Chlorobaculum tepidum TLS: one gene and its partner. The protein of the gene in region 2 interacts with the protein of the main gene of each other region in a pairwise test. Links are inferred from orthologs where the notes say so. Each region holds a gene or a part of one and is shown on either strand. Other genes may lie near its edges.

The links. The genes of interacting proteins can lie anywhere in the genome.
Region 1: the proteins of AYT24_RS03950 (region 2) and AYT24_RS09015 interact in binary tests that used the Escherichia coli proteins (3 or more experiments, as listed by UniProt). The link is inferred for Chlorobaculum tepidum TLS from one-to-one orthologs.

Annotation. Positions count from the first base shown.
Region 1 is NC_002932.3:1,891,208-1,895,969, reverse strand. The notes cover bases 1,799-4,762. They hold AYT24_RS09015 (cysteine desulfurase family protein), read left to right. Parts: upstream 1,799-2,661; coding sequence 2,662-3,864; downstream 3,865-4,762. Other genes in these bases: miaB (tRNA (N6-isopentenyl adenosine(37)-C2)-methylthiotransferase MiaB), read left to right, coding at 4,614-4,762; AYT24_RS09010 (iron-sulfur cluster assembly scaffold protein), read left to right, coding at 3,848-4,459; AYT24_RS09020 (helix-turn-helix domain-containing protein), read left to right, coding at 1,996-2,430. In the rest of the region: AYT24_RS09025 (tetratricopeptide repeat protein), read left to right, coding at 1-1,755. UniProt on the Escherichia coli protein: Master enzyme that delivers sulfur to a number of partners involved in Fe-S cluster assembly, tRNA modification or cofactor biosynthesis. Catalyzes the removal of elemental sulfur from cysteine to produce alanine.
Region 2 is NC_002932.3:807,337-814,896, forward strand. Bases 1,515-4,250 are described here. They hold AYT24_RS03950 (sulfurtransferase TusA family protein), read left to right. Parts: upstream 1,515-2,632; coding sequence 2,633-2,869; downstream 2,870-4,250. Other genes in these bases: AYT24_RS03945 (YeiH family protein), read left to right, coding at 1,515-2,260; AYT24_RS03955 (TusE/DsrC/DsvC family sulfur relay protein), read left to right, coding at 3,515-3,850; dsrA (dissimilatory-type sulfite reductase subunit alpha), read left to right, coding at 3,944-4,250. In the rest of the region: trxB (thioredoxin-disulfide reductase), read left to right, coding at 1-176; AYT24_RS03940 (rhodanese-like domain-containing protein), read left to right, coding at 492-965; more of AYT24_RS03945, read left to right, coding at 1,139-1,514; more of dsrA, read left to right, coding at 4,251-5,194; dsrB (dissimilatory-type sulfite reductase subunit beta), read left to right, coding at 5,306-6,385; AYT24_RS03970 (NAD(P)-binding protein), read left to right, coding at 6,410-7,560. UniProt on the Escherichia coli protein: Sulfur carrier protein involved in sulfur trafficking in the cell. Part of a sulfur-relay system required for 2-thiolation during synthesis of 2-thiouridine of the modified wobble base 5-methylaminomethyl-2-thiouridine (mnm(5)s(2)U) in tRNA.

The sequences.
Region 1 (4,762 bases), 1.1 Mb from region 2 along the record:
GGCAAAAATCTGCCCGATTCGCTGCACACCGCTGTCGCGCTTGATACTGGAAAAATGTATGCTGAGCTTGGCATGTACGGCCAGGCGGCTTCGGTCATGGCTTCGCTCAGAAATCCCGACGCGTGGCAGCTCTTCGATGAGGCTCGCTTTTTGTTCAGGGCAGGAAAGATCATTGAGGCCTTGCGTATCTATACGAAACTTTCGGTTTCAGATGATAATGCCATCAAAATATCAGGCCTCTCCGGGATTCTCGATTGCGCCCTGACGGGCAGGGTAACCGGTCTCGATACGCCGGATAATCTGGCTGGAAAGATTGCCATGATTTCAGGCCGGGTAATGAAGATGAATACGTCTCCGGAGGTGAAGATCAAAGCGTTGCGCATTGCAGCCAGGAGTCTCCAGCAAATGGAAAAGCAGCGTCCGAACGCCAGCTATCTGTTGTTCCGTGCGCTGGCCATTGCACAGGAGGCCGGTTACCCCAGGCTCGTGGCCATCCTCCAGTATGAATCCAACAACCTCATTGTCCGTAAACCTGATACGTATCGCAGTGTCATCGAATATTTCGGGCAGAGAAACATGCCGTTCGCGAAAGTCGCGGCGCTCTTCATGCTCGGTCGTTCCGTCGAGCTTACTCCTGCCGAGCGGATCGAGGCATACCGGCTCGGACTTGCTGCCTGCCAGCATTACGGTATACCAGCCACGGCTACCGACTATGTCACCCTTGAGCGGGAGGCGGCTGGTGAGCTTTGCGATCTTTTGGCTGCTGAAAGACGATACATCGAGCTTTTCGACGCCAGCGCCATGGCTGACTACCTGGAACATCGGCGTCTGGTATATGCAGGTATTTCCGGATTCCGTTTGCCGCCGGGTCATGAAGCTGTGCAGAACGAGATCATTGAACTGACCAGGGATATTTCAGGATTGCTCCAGCGAAAGATCAACATGCTTGAAGAGGGGACGGGTTTTGCGCTTGCTTCCGTTGTTGACCAGGCCATCAGGGAGAAGCAGGGGCGGCTGATCGAACTGATAGTGGAGGCGTCCAAAGTTGACAGCACGGTTCCCGAGCGGTTGCAGCCCCGGCTTCTTACCTTACGCACGCTCCAGAAAAGCCTCCGCTCAGACGAGGCGCTCATCAGGTTTCTTGTCAGAGACTCGCTTTCGACCTCGATGCTGGTCAGCAGCAGGGAGTTGCAGATTGTCACCGCGAAGGTGACAAAAGAGCAGGTCAGAGCCCGCTTTACCGCGCTGCGGCAGCGGCTGGCCTCTGCCAGCCCGAATCTCGAGGCGATACTTGCTGCCGATGATGATCGTCGGTGGTTGAGCGGCACGCTTCTGCAATCGATGGGTGATCGCCTTTCTGATTACCGTCACATTATCTTCGTTTCACGAAACGCGGAGCCGTTTCACTTGCTTGGTCGCGGCCCTATGCTTGGCAGTGATCATCAGGTTTCATGGCTTTTTTCTGCTGACGAGTTGCTTTTGTATGCAGCCGTTAAGTCACAAGGTGATATTGTGTTTTTCGATGCGTCAAACCCTGAAAAGGCTGCGATTTACAAGCTGTTTCATCCGGAAGACCAGCTGTTTCTTTCCTGGAAACCGATGCAGGAAAATGAGGATGCCGGCCTGAAACAACTTCTGAAAAAGGCATCCGAATCTGGAGCGTCGAGTTCGGATATCCTGAAAAAAGCTGTACAACATTCCGGTCCGATTGGTGCTCAGGCCTGGCTATGGCTCGGTCCTTATGGCGCCAAATGATTTTTCCCTTTAAGGGGCTGCTATCATGATGTAATGCTGGCACCGCATTCGTCGGGTGGATTAAGCAAGAGTACTTTTGGTTTGTTGTCATTTCGTAACAATCAGGACGGCTTTTTGTTGCATTTCACGGCTGAATCTTGGCGGTATCCTGATGATTACTTTTGGGGAAAAACATTATTTTTTTTATAGATTTAAAAATAGATCGGTCGTTTTTTTATCACAAAAAACCATTCCCCTCCAATGCCCGATGAGACTTTGGACCGGAGTTCACTTGAGCGGCTTGTCCGGGCGCTCAAGCAAGCGCGTGTCCAGAGAGCCCTCTCTGTCGATGAAATTTCCCGCCTTGTCAAAATTCGCACGGTTCATATCGAACGGCTTGAAGAGGGTGATTTCAGTTTTCTGCCTCCCCTGTACATCTACTCCTACCTGAAGAAGTACGCTGCCGAACTCGGCGTTGGCGACGATGCCCTGCTCGATGCCTGCCGGAACGAGCTGGGGGTTTCCGCATCGAATTTTTCAATTTTGCCTCCAGCCCAGGTCGTCACGGAAAGTCCGCGTGAGTCCGCGTCGGAACCGCGAGGCAAAACGCGCCGCTGGCCGGTTGTGGCCGCAGTGGCCGCCGCCCTCATTCTTGCTGTCTTGATATTTCTGCTGTTCTTCTCCGGGATTTTCTGAAATGGTTTCCGGCAAGCCGTCCGCCTCAGGTTTTGCTTTTCTTCCAGCCTGCCCGATTCCTGGAAAGGGCGATTTTCTCTCTTCCCGCTTGCTTTTCAGACCAAATAAGACTAAAATTATCCTTATTTATTGATGCCGGGAACCTTATCTTTTGGCATGGGTGTTCATCGGTAATAACCTTATATTTGTCCTGCTTGCGGCAAAAATCACCGAAATTCAGAAACCAGTTTTATGCCATCAAGACAGATTTACTTCGATAACAATGCTACCACGCCGCTTCATCCCGAGGTGAAGAAGGAGCTGGTGGCGGCCATGGAGATGTACGGCAATCCTTCGAGTATGCATGCGTTTGGCCGCGAGGCCCGCGCCAACGTCGAGGATGCACGTCACCGCGTGGCGGCCTTCATGGGGGCCGACGAGAGCGAGATCGTTTTCACCGGAAGCGGTTCGGAAGGCAACAATACCGTGCTGTCGCTGTTCGCGTGCGGCACGAGCCAGTGCTTTCCGGGTATGAAGCCGAAGATCGTGACCACCAAAATCGAGCATCCCTGCGTGCTGGAAACCTCGCAATGCCTGGTGCATCGCGGCGTTGATGTGAGCTATCTCGATGTGGATGCTTATGGCAAGATCGATCTCGGGCAGCTCGAAGAGTATCTGAAGTCGGACGGCGTGGGGCTGGTGTCGGTAATGATGGCCAACAACGAGATCGGCACGATTCAGGATATTCCGGCCATCAGCGCCCTCGCTCACCAGTACGGCGCGCTCATGCACACCGACGCCGTGCAGGCGTTCGGCAAGATTCCGGTCGATGTGAATGAGCTCGGTGTCGATTTCCTGACCATTTCCGGCCACAAGATTTACGGCCCGAAAGGGATTGGTGCGCTGTACGTCCGCAAGGGCACGCCGTACTGCCCCTTCATCCGCGGAGGCCACCAGGAGCGGGGCCGCCGTGCGGGCACCGAAAACACGCTTGGTATCATGGGCTTGGCGATGGCGGTCGATATGCGCAAGATCGAGATGGCGGCTGAGGCGGAACGGTTGCGCGGTTTCCGTGAGATGCTGCGTGAAGGCATCTCGGCCCGGATCGACGATGCGCTTTTCAATGGCCATCCGACTGATTCGATACCGAACACGCTCAACGTGTCGTTTCCCGGCGCAGAGGGCGAATCGATTTTACTCTACCTTGACCTTGCGGGAATCGCGGTTTCGACCGGCTCGGCCTGCGCGTCGGGGTCGCTCGATCCGTCGCACGTGCTGCTCGCCACGGGCGTCGATGCCGAGCGCGCTCACGGCTCGATCCGCATCAGCATGGGCCGCTCGACCACCGTCGAGGATGTGGAGTACATGCTCGACGTTTTGCCGGGCATTATTGAAAGAATCAGAAACATGTCAACTGCATATATCAAAGGAGGCCCGCATGCTGCAATCAGGTGAATGGGCATATACGGAAAAACTCAAGGAGCATTTCGAGAGTCCGAAAAATGTTCTTCAGGGCAACGACACCAGCGCCTTCGACGGCGTCGGCATGGAGGGTAACCTCCAGTGCGGCGACCAGATGATGGTGGCCATCAAGGTTGATAAGGAGTCGGAAAAAATAACCGATTGCCAGTGGAAGACTTACGGCTGCGCCAGCGCGATCGCCAGCACCTCGATACTCTCCGAGATGGTGAAAGGCATGACGCTCGACCAGGCGTTCAACATTTCGCCCAAAGAGGTGGCCAAGGAGCTTGGCGGCTTGCCGGAGAACAAGATTCATTGCTCGGTGCTTGGCGACAAGGCACTGCGGGCGGCGATCAACGACTACTTCATCCGCAACGGCATGAGCGACCGCGTCCAGAAGGTGCAGGCGCGCACGGTTTGCCAGTGCATGAACGTAACCGATCACGACATCGAGGAGGCGGTGCTCGAAGGCGCGCGCACCTTCTATGAGCTTCAGGAGCACACCAAGATCAGCACGGTGTGCGGCCAGTGCAGGGAGGATGCCGAAAACGAACTCCAGAAGTACATCCACCTCCACTTCGGCTCCTGACGGATTCCGTCGGTGAGCATTCAGTTTCAAGGGAAGGAGGCGGCAGGGCGCGCCTTGTGACGACTCCGGTTCGCCGGACAAATCACGAGATCGCGCCTCGCTCCGTTCTGGTAGTTGAGATCGAGCAAGCACTATGCGTCAACGAATGAGCCGTATGCCATCATCATTTTACATTCACACCTTCGGCTGTCAGATGAACCAGGCGGACTCGGAGATCGTCACGGCGCTGCTTCGGGCCGAGGGGTTTGTTCCATCGGCAGATGAGACGAACGCCGATATCGTGCTGCTCAACTCCTGTGCGGT
Region 2 (7,560 bases):
ACATGGACGATTACGGCTACATTCTCACCAAAGATCACTCCACAGAGACCAGTGTCAAAGGCGTTTTCGCCTGCGGCGACGTGCAGGACTTCACATACCGCCAGGCTGTTACTGCCGTCGGCACCGGCTGCATGGCCGCCATCGAAGCCGAACGGTTCCTCGAATCGATACGTTGACCGTTATCCCTTGTCCGGCAAAACCGGGGTTTTGAAGCTCCCGGTTTTGCCTTGCTTTTGCTTTGCCTGAAGCGGTCTCGGTTCAGCCTCCCAACGTAAAGGGTTTTATCGCAATTAGCTTGTCCTGGGTTGTATGCCTGCCGGTGCGTTGAGTAGTATATTTACTCCTGTCCGTCGGCAGAGTGAGTAAGTGATGATATTCTGCGTCATAGCAGAGTCTTTCTGTTTGTCTTAAAGGGATTTTCGTTTGTCAGGCAAGGGAGAGCTTTTCTTTTTTTGTGTTTTGAGCGTATTAACAATAACAGCTTATCAGCTATGGTTCGTTTTATAGAACTGGTTCGGCATTGTCTGCTGGATGTCAGGGAAATCCTGCCGTGGGACCTTGTGGATCGTTTGAAAGAGAATCCCGGCCTGCTCATTCTCGATGTTCGTGAGCCGAACGAATTTGATGCCATGCACATTGCCGGTTCTCTCAACGTGCCGCGCGGCATACTCGAGTCGGCCTGCGAATGGGACTTCGAAGAGACGGAGCCTGAACTGGTCAATGCACGGCAGCGCGAAATAGTGGTGGTTTGCCGGTCGGGCCATCGCAGCATTCTTGCCTCGCATTCACTGCAAGTACTGGGTTATGAAAACGTCGTTTCGCTCAAATCGGGACTGCGCGGCTGGAACGACTACGAGGAGCCGCTGGTGAACAAGGCGGGCGAGGTGGTCGATCCTGATTTTGCGGATCAATACTTTACTGCCAAGCTTCGAGCCGATCAGATGCGCCCCAAGAGAGCTTCCTGAAAGGTCTCGGTGAGCTTATGTTACTGTGTGATCATATAGTGATTTTTCTTCTTGCCTTCGAGCGTTCTTTTTTTATTTTTATTCCGCAATCTCACGATTGTTTTCATCGAAGAGCACCTGGGCTCAGCATTCCGGGAATCAGTAACACACATTGACATTAAAGGAGGAGCCTGATGGGGAACAAGACGCACGACCATGACGAGGTCATTGATAAATCGTTGAAACATGTCGATACGGAAATTCCAACCGAGGAGCAGATTCACGAGGCTGAAAAATTTGGATTCCACGGCCAGGTTCAAGCGGCAAAAATCAGGTTTGACAGATACTTTCCCGGTGTTCTGGCATCGATAACCGTTGCGGCCGCGGCTACCTTTCTCTCTGATCACTACGGCGCGCCGACGATGCTCTTCGCGCTGCTCATTGGCATGGCGTTTCGTTTTCTCTCCGAAGATGAGAGCCGGGCGCTGGTCGGCATCCAGTTCGCTTCCACCACAGTGCTTCGCATTGGCGTTGCGCTGCTCGGTATGCGCATCACCCTCGGTCAGATCCAGTCGCTTGGCGTTAAGCCGGTTGTGATGGTCTTTTTCTCGGTACTGCTCACTATTTTGTTCGGTCTGGCGCTCTCCAAAATGATGGGGCGCGGGAAACGTTTCGGCGTACTGACCGGCGGCAGCGTTGGCATCTGCGGCGCTTCCGCAGCGCTGGCTATTGCCGCCGTTTTACCCCAGGACGAGTACAGCGAGCGCAATACCATTTTCACGGTCATCAGCATCACCGCGCTGAGCACGCTGGCTATGATCGCCTATCCGGTCGTCGCTCAATGGTTCGGGCTCGACCATCAGGCCGCGGGTATTTTTCTCGGTGGTACGATTCATGACGTAGCGCAGGTGGTCGGTGCCGGTTATTCCGTATCGGAGCAGACCGGTGACACGGCGACCGTTATCAAGCTGCTCAGGGTGTCCATGCTGGTGCCGGTCGTATTTATTCTTTCACTCATTTTTCATAAGAGAAACCAGAAAGACGGAAATGCGCCCAGGCGCACGCTCCTGCCGCCATTCATCATTTTCTTCGTGCTGTTTGTCGGAATCAACAGCCTCGGCGTTGTGCCTAAACCGGCCACTCAGTTCATCAACGATGTCTCCCGCTGGTGCCTGGTTACAGCCATTGGTGCACTCGGCATGAAAACGTCGCTGAAATCGCTGTTCGAGGTTGGCTGGAAGCCGGTTTCGATCATGATCGCGGAGACGGTGTTTCTCGCTGTGCTTGTGCTCGGCTCGGTGGTCTGGATGTCATAACCGTGCCCGGCGGTGTGCCAGTTACTTGGTCAAAAGGCTATGGGTCGGCAGAAAAAGAATGCATGCTTTTTGGTACGTTTTTCTTGCTTGACATATGCGTTGCGTATGGTTTTTGCTTTGACCTGAACGGGTTTATTTGTTTTACCTTGATCAATTATTTTTTTTGCCAAATTCCTATTGCGTTCACTGGGCCTTTGAATGGACAAGGCTTTCACCTGAGAGCCGCAATACACCCCGGATGCAATCATCATAGCCGGAAAATCAGTAAAAGACTTTTCGGCTTCCCCGTAGCATTGTAATCAAATGCGAGTGGGGCGCTGTTTTTTGTTACAGGAAAGACAATCTCCAAGCAATTTCAACAAGGAGTTTTTTATGAGCGGAATCGCAAGTGATCTGGAGCTGAACTGTGAAGGCCTGAACTGTCCTTTGCCGATCCTCAAGACCAAAAAAGCCATCGACAACTTGCAGAGCGGCCAGGTGCTCAAAATGATCGCCACCGATCCCGGTTCGGTCAACGACATGGCGTCATGGGCGAAGCGTACCGGCAACGATCTGATCGAGCACACCGAAGACGGTGGCAAGCATATTTTTTATATCAAGAAAAAATAATGCGGCGCGGCGCTCTCTTTTTTGCCTCAGGTCGTGGAGAGCGCCGTTTCTGAACATCTTGGGTCTGACCGGGGGTTTTTTGTATCGCTTTTTGGAATCCCGGTTTTCTGAACAGTTCTGACACATGATGATCGGTCATCATGGCGAGCCTGAAACCACAGCCATGCCGATGCCATGAAGCATCGATTGTCCCGGAGCTGCGAAGAGCTGTGATACCGTTGAACAGGTGACGGCTGTTTCGTGATTCTGCGTCACCGGTTTCAGCCCGGGACCATGCTGTTCAGCGTAGATTTTTTCTTTCCGATTTTCTCTGCTTTTAGAGCACACTCTTTTCTTTTTTGATTGCCCTGCGGGAGTCTTGAACAGGACGCTTCATGCCTGAAAACGATCGTCATCGGGTCTCATGTGTTGTTAATACATGTACTTGGCAGAGTTGCAGAAAAAAGCAGCGGTGAGTTTGAAATATGGTATTAATTAACTATATATTCATATAGTGGGGACGGTATTCTGCGCGTTGCACAAAACGCGGTCTGCTTTATCAATCAGCATCCTTTGAATCGGCGTTGTTTTCTTTTTGAAAGGAAGTCTTTTGTCCGGCTCAGGATCAACTATCACAATTACCACAATTAAAGGGAGTGTATCATTATGGCAATTGAAGTCAATGGCATGAGCGTCGAGACGGACGAGAACGGCTACCTGGTGAATCTGGATGACTGGACGGAGGAGGTCGCGGTAAAGATTGCCGAAGATGAAGGTATCGCGATGGAAGCGGGTCACTGGGATCTGGTGAAGTTCCTTCGCAACTACTACAAGGAGTACCAGATAGCACCTGCCGTGAAGGTGTTGACCAAGGCGGTGGCCAGCGAAAAAGGCATGGACAAGAAAGAGGCGTCGGAGTTCCTGTACGCGCTGTTCCCGAAAGGCCCGGCATTGCAGGCCTGCAAGATAGCCGGTCTTCCCAAACCGACCGGCTGCGTCTGAGACGCGCCGGGAGAGGCAACCCCACAACGAAATGGCCGGCGATCTAGGAGTGGACGTCGGCCCACAAAGTATCTGAGAACCAAAGGAGGCAACATGAGTGCTAACGACAGCGCTGTGAACGAGTCGTGTCATTGCGGCGGATGCGGATCATCGGGCAACGGCAAGTTCCTGAACGAAACGCCGATGCTCGACCAGCTTGAAAGCGGTCCGTGGCCCAGCTTCATTTCGGGCTTCAAGGCGCTTGCGGAGCGGACAGAGAAACCGATGCTGCGGGGCGTGCTGGACCAGCTCGAATATTCTTACAAGACCAAGATGGGCTACTGGAAAGGCGGTCTGGTCACGGTAGACGGCTACGGCGCCGGTATCATCACGCGCTACTCGATGATCAAGGACAAATTTCCCGAAGCCGCCGAATTCCACACGATGCGCATCCAGCCGGCCCCGGGCCTACATTACAACACCACGATGCTGCGCGAACTGTGCGACATCTGGGAGAAATACGGCAGCGGCATCATCACCTTGCACGGCCAGACCGGCGACATCATGCTGCAGGGCATCGAGCAGGACAAAGTCCAGGCGTGCTTCGACGAGCTCAACCAGAAAGGGTGGGACCTCGGCGGCGCCGGCGCCGGCATGCGAACCGGCGTCTCGTGCATCGGGCCAGGCCGCTGCGACAACGCCTGCTACGACAACCTCAAGCTGCACCTCGAAGCGCTCAAGCACTTCTCCCCGCAGGTGCACCGCCCCGAATGGAACTACAAGCTGAAATTCAAATTCTCCGGCTGCCCGAACGACTGTACCAACGCGATCATGCGCTCCGACCTGGCGGTCATCGGCACCTGGCGTGACTCGATCCAGATTGACCACGACGAAGTCAAGGCATGGATCGCCGAGAAGGGGGTGGATGCGCTGGTCAACAACGTCATCAACCGCTGCCCGACCAAAGCGATCCGCTTGCAAGACGGCGACATCGACATCTCGACGCGCGACTGCGTTCGCTGCATGCACTGCATCAACGCCATGTCCAAAGCGCTCTCGCCGGGCAAGGACAAGGGCATCGCGCTGCTCATCGGCGGCAAGAACACGCTGAAAGTGGGCGTCAACATGGGCTCGCTCATCGTGCCGTTCATGAAGATGGAAACCGACGAAGACCGCGAAGCCTTCATCGAACTGATCGAAGAGATCATCGACTGGTGGGACGACGCCGGCCTCGACCACGAGCGCATCGGCGAAACCATCGAGCGCGTGGGCCTGAAACAGTTCCTCGACGGCGTCGGCATCGAGTACGACATCAACCAGATCTCGCGCCCGAGAGACAACCCGTATTTCAAAGCCAAGTACTGAGAGCCGTCTCTCTGGAGATCACCAGAGAGGGCGACAAAACAACAGCACAAACTCAGCCGCACCGGCTCCCGCAACCGGAGAGCCGGTGCGCATCAACCTACAGGAACGAGCATGAGCAGTCAGGAAAGAACCTGGAAGACCATAGAATCGGGCCCGCACACCTACGAAGAGGCGCTGCATCCGGTGGTCAGGAAAAACTACGGCAAGTGGAAATACCATGAAATCCCGAAACCGGGGGTCTTGAAGCACGTCGCCGAAAGCGGCGACACCATCTGGACGGTCCGCGCCGGCACGCCGCGTCAGGACACGGTCGATATGGTGCGCCAGCTGTGCGACGTCGCCGACAAATACAGCGACGGCTTTCTGCGCTTCACGGTGCGCAACAACGTCGAATTTCTGACGCCGAACGCCGAAAACGTCGAACCGATGATTGCCGAACTCGAATCGCTCGGCTTCCCGGTCGGCGGCACCGGCATGTGCGTCTCAGCCGTTTCGCACACCCAGGGCTGGCTGCACTGCGACATTCCGGCCACCGACGCCTCGGGCGTGGTCAAGTCGATGATGGACACGGTGTACAACGAATTCAAGGACATGCAGATGCCCAATAAAGTGCGCCTGTCCACCTCGTGCTGCTCGATCAACTGCGGCGGCCAGGCCGACATCGCCGTCGTTGTCAAGCACACCCGTCCCCCGCGCATCAACCACGACCACCTCGTCAAGACCTGCGAGCTTCCCAAAGCGGTCGCCCGCTGCCCGGTCGCGGCGATCCGCCCGACGGTCGTCAATGGCAAGAAAACGCTCATGGTTGACGAAGCCAAGTGCATCTGCTGCGGCGCCTGCTTCGGCGCCTGCCCGGCCATGGAGATCAACCACCCCGAGCACTCCAAGTTTGCCGTCTGGGTCGGCGGCAAAAACAGCAACGCCCGCTCGAAGCCCTCGACCATGAGCCTTGTGGCGCACAACCTGCCGAACAACCCGCCGCGCTGGCCGGAAGTGACCGACGTCGTCGGCCGCATCCTGACCGCCTACAAAGCCGGAGGCCGCCCATGGGAGCGCATCGGTGAATGGATCAACCGGATCGGCTGGAAACGGTTCTTCGAAGAGACCGGCCTCGAGTTCGACGACAACATGATCGACAGCTACCGTCACGCCCGAACCACCTTCAACCAGTCGGCGCACATCCGTTTTTAAGCTGAAAAGCAAAGGAGCAACCTCATGAATGCAGAATCAAACCCGATTCTCGATTTTGCGACAGAGTACGTCTACCCTGCCTTCAGCGAACTGACAGGGACCGACAAGATCGTCGCCTTTGGGGATCACAGCCACAAATGCCCGATCTACGTACCGCAGACCCCGCCCTGCACCGCCGAGTGCCCGGCAGGCGAAGACATCCGGGCCATCAACCGTTTTCTGAACGGCACCGACCCGTCGGACGACCCGCTGAAATCGGCCTGGGAAACGGCCACCGACACCAACCCCTTCCCGGCGGTGATGGGGCGCATCTGCCCGCACCCGTGCCAGAGCAAGTGCAATCGCGGCGTGCACGACGAAAGCGTGGCCATCAACGCCGTCGAGCAGGTGCTCGGCAACTACGGCATCGAGCACAACCTCAAACTCAAAGGCCCCGGTGCCGACACCGGCAAGCGGGTCGCCATCATCGGTGGCGGCCCGGCGGGACTCTCCGCCGCCTACCAGCTGCGCCGCAAAGGCCACGCCGTCACCATCTACGACGCCAACGAAAAGCTCGGCGGCATGGTGCTCTACGGCATCATGGGCTACCGCGTAGATCGCAAAGTGCTCGAAGCCGAAATCGGGCGCATCATCGAACTCGGCGTCGAGACGAAGATGGGCGTCACCATCGGCAAGGACATCACCCTCGAACAGCTCGAAGCGGAGTACGACGCGGTCTTCATCGCCGTCGGCGCACAGAAGGGAAGAGCTCTTCCCGTGCCCGGCTTTGAAGGCACGCCCGGCGCCACCAACGCCATCGACTTCCTGAAAAGCTACGAAGTGCTGGGCGATGACATTCCGGTCGGCAAGCACGTGGTGGTGATCGGCGACGGTAACGTATCGATGGACGTCGCGCGTCTGGCGCTGCGTCTCGGCTCGCAAGCCACCATCATCTCCGGCGTGCCGCGCGAAGAGATGGCCTGCTTCGAGAACGAATTCGACGACGCCAAAAACGAAGGCACAACGATGCACTTTCTCACCGGCACGGTAGAAGTGCTCGGCGGAGCGAGTGGCGTCACCGGCCTGCGTTGCACAAAGATGGTCAAAAAGGAGAAAGGCGAGGAAGGCTGGAACTCCCCGATTCCGTTCCTGCGCTACAAAAGCAATGGCGAAAGCTTCGAGATCGAAGCGGACAT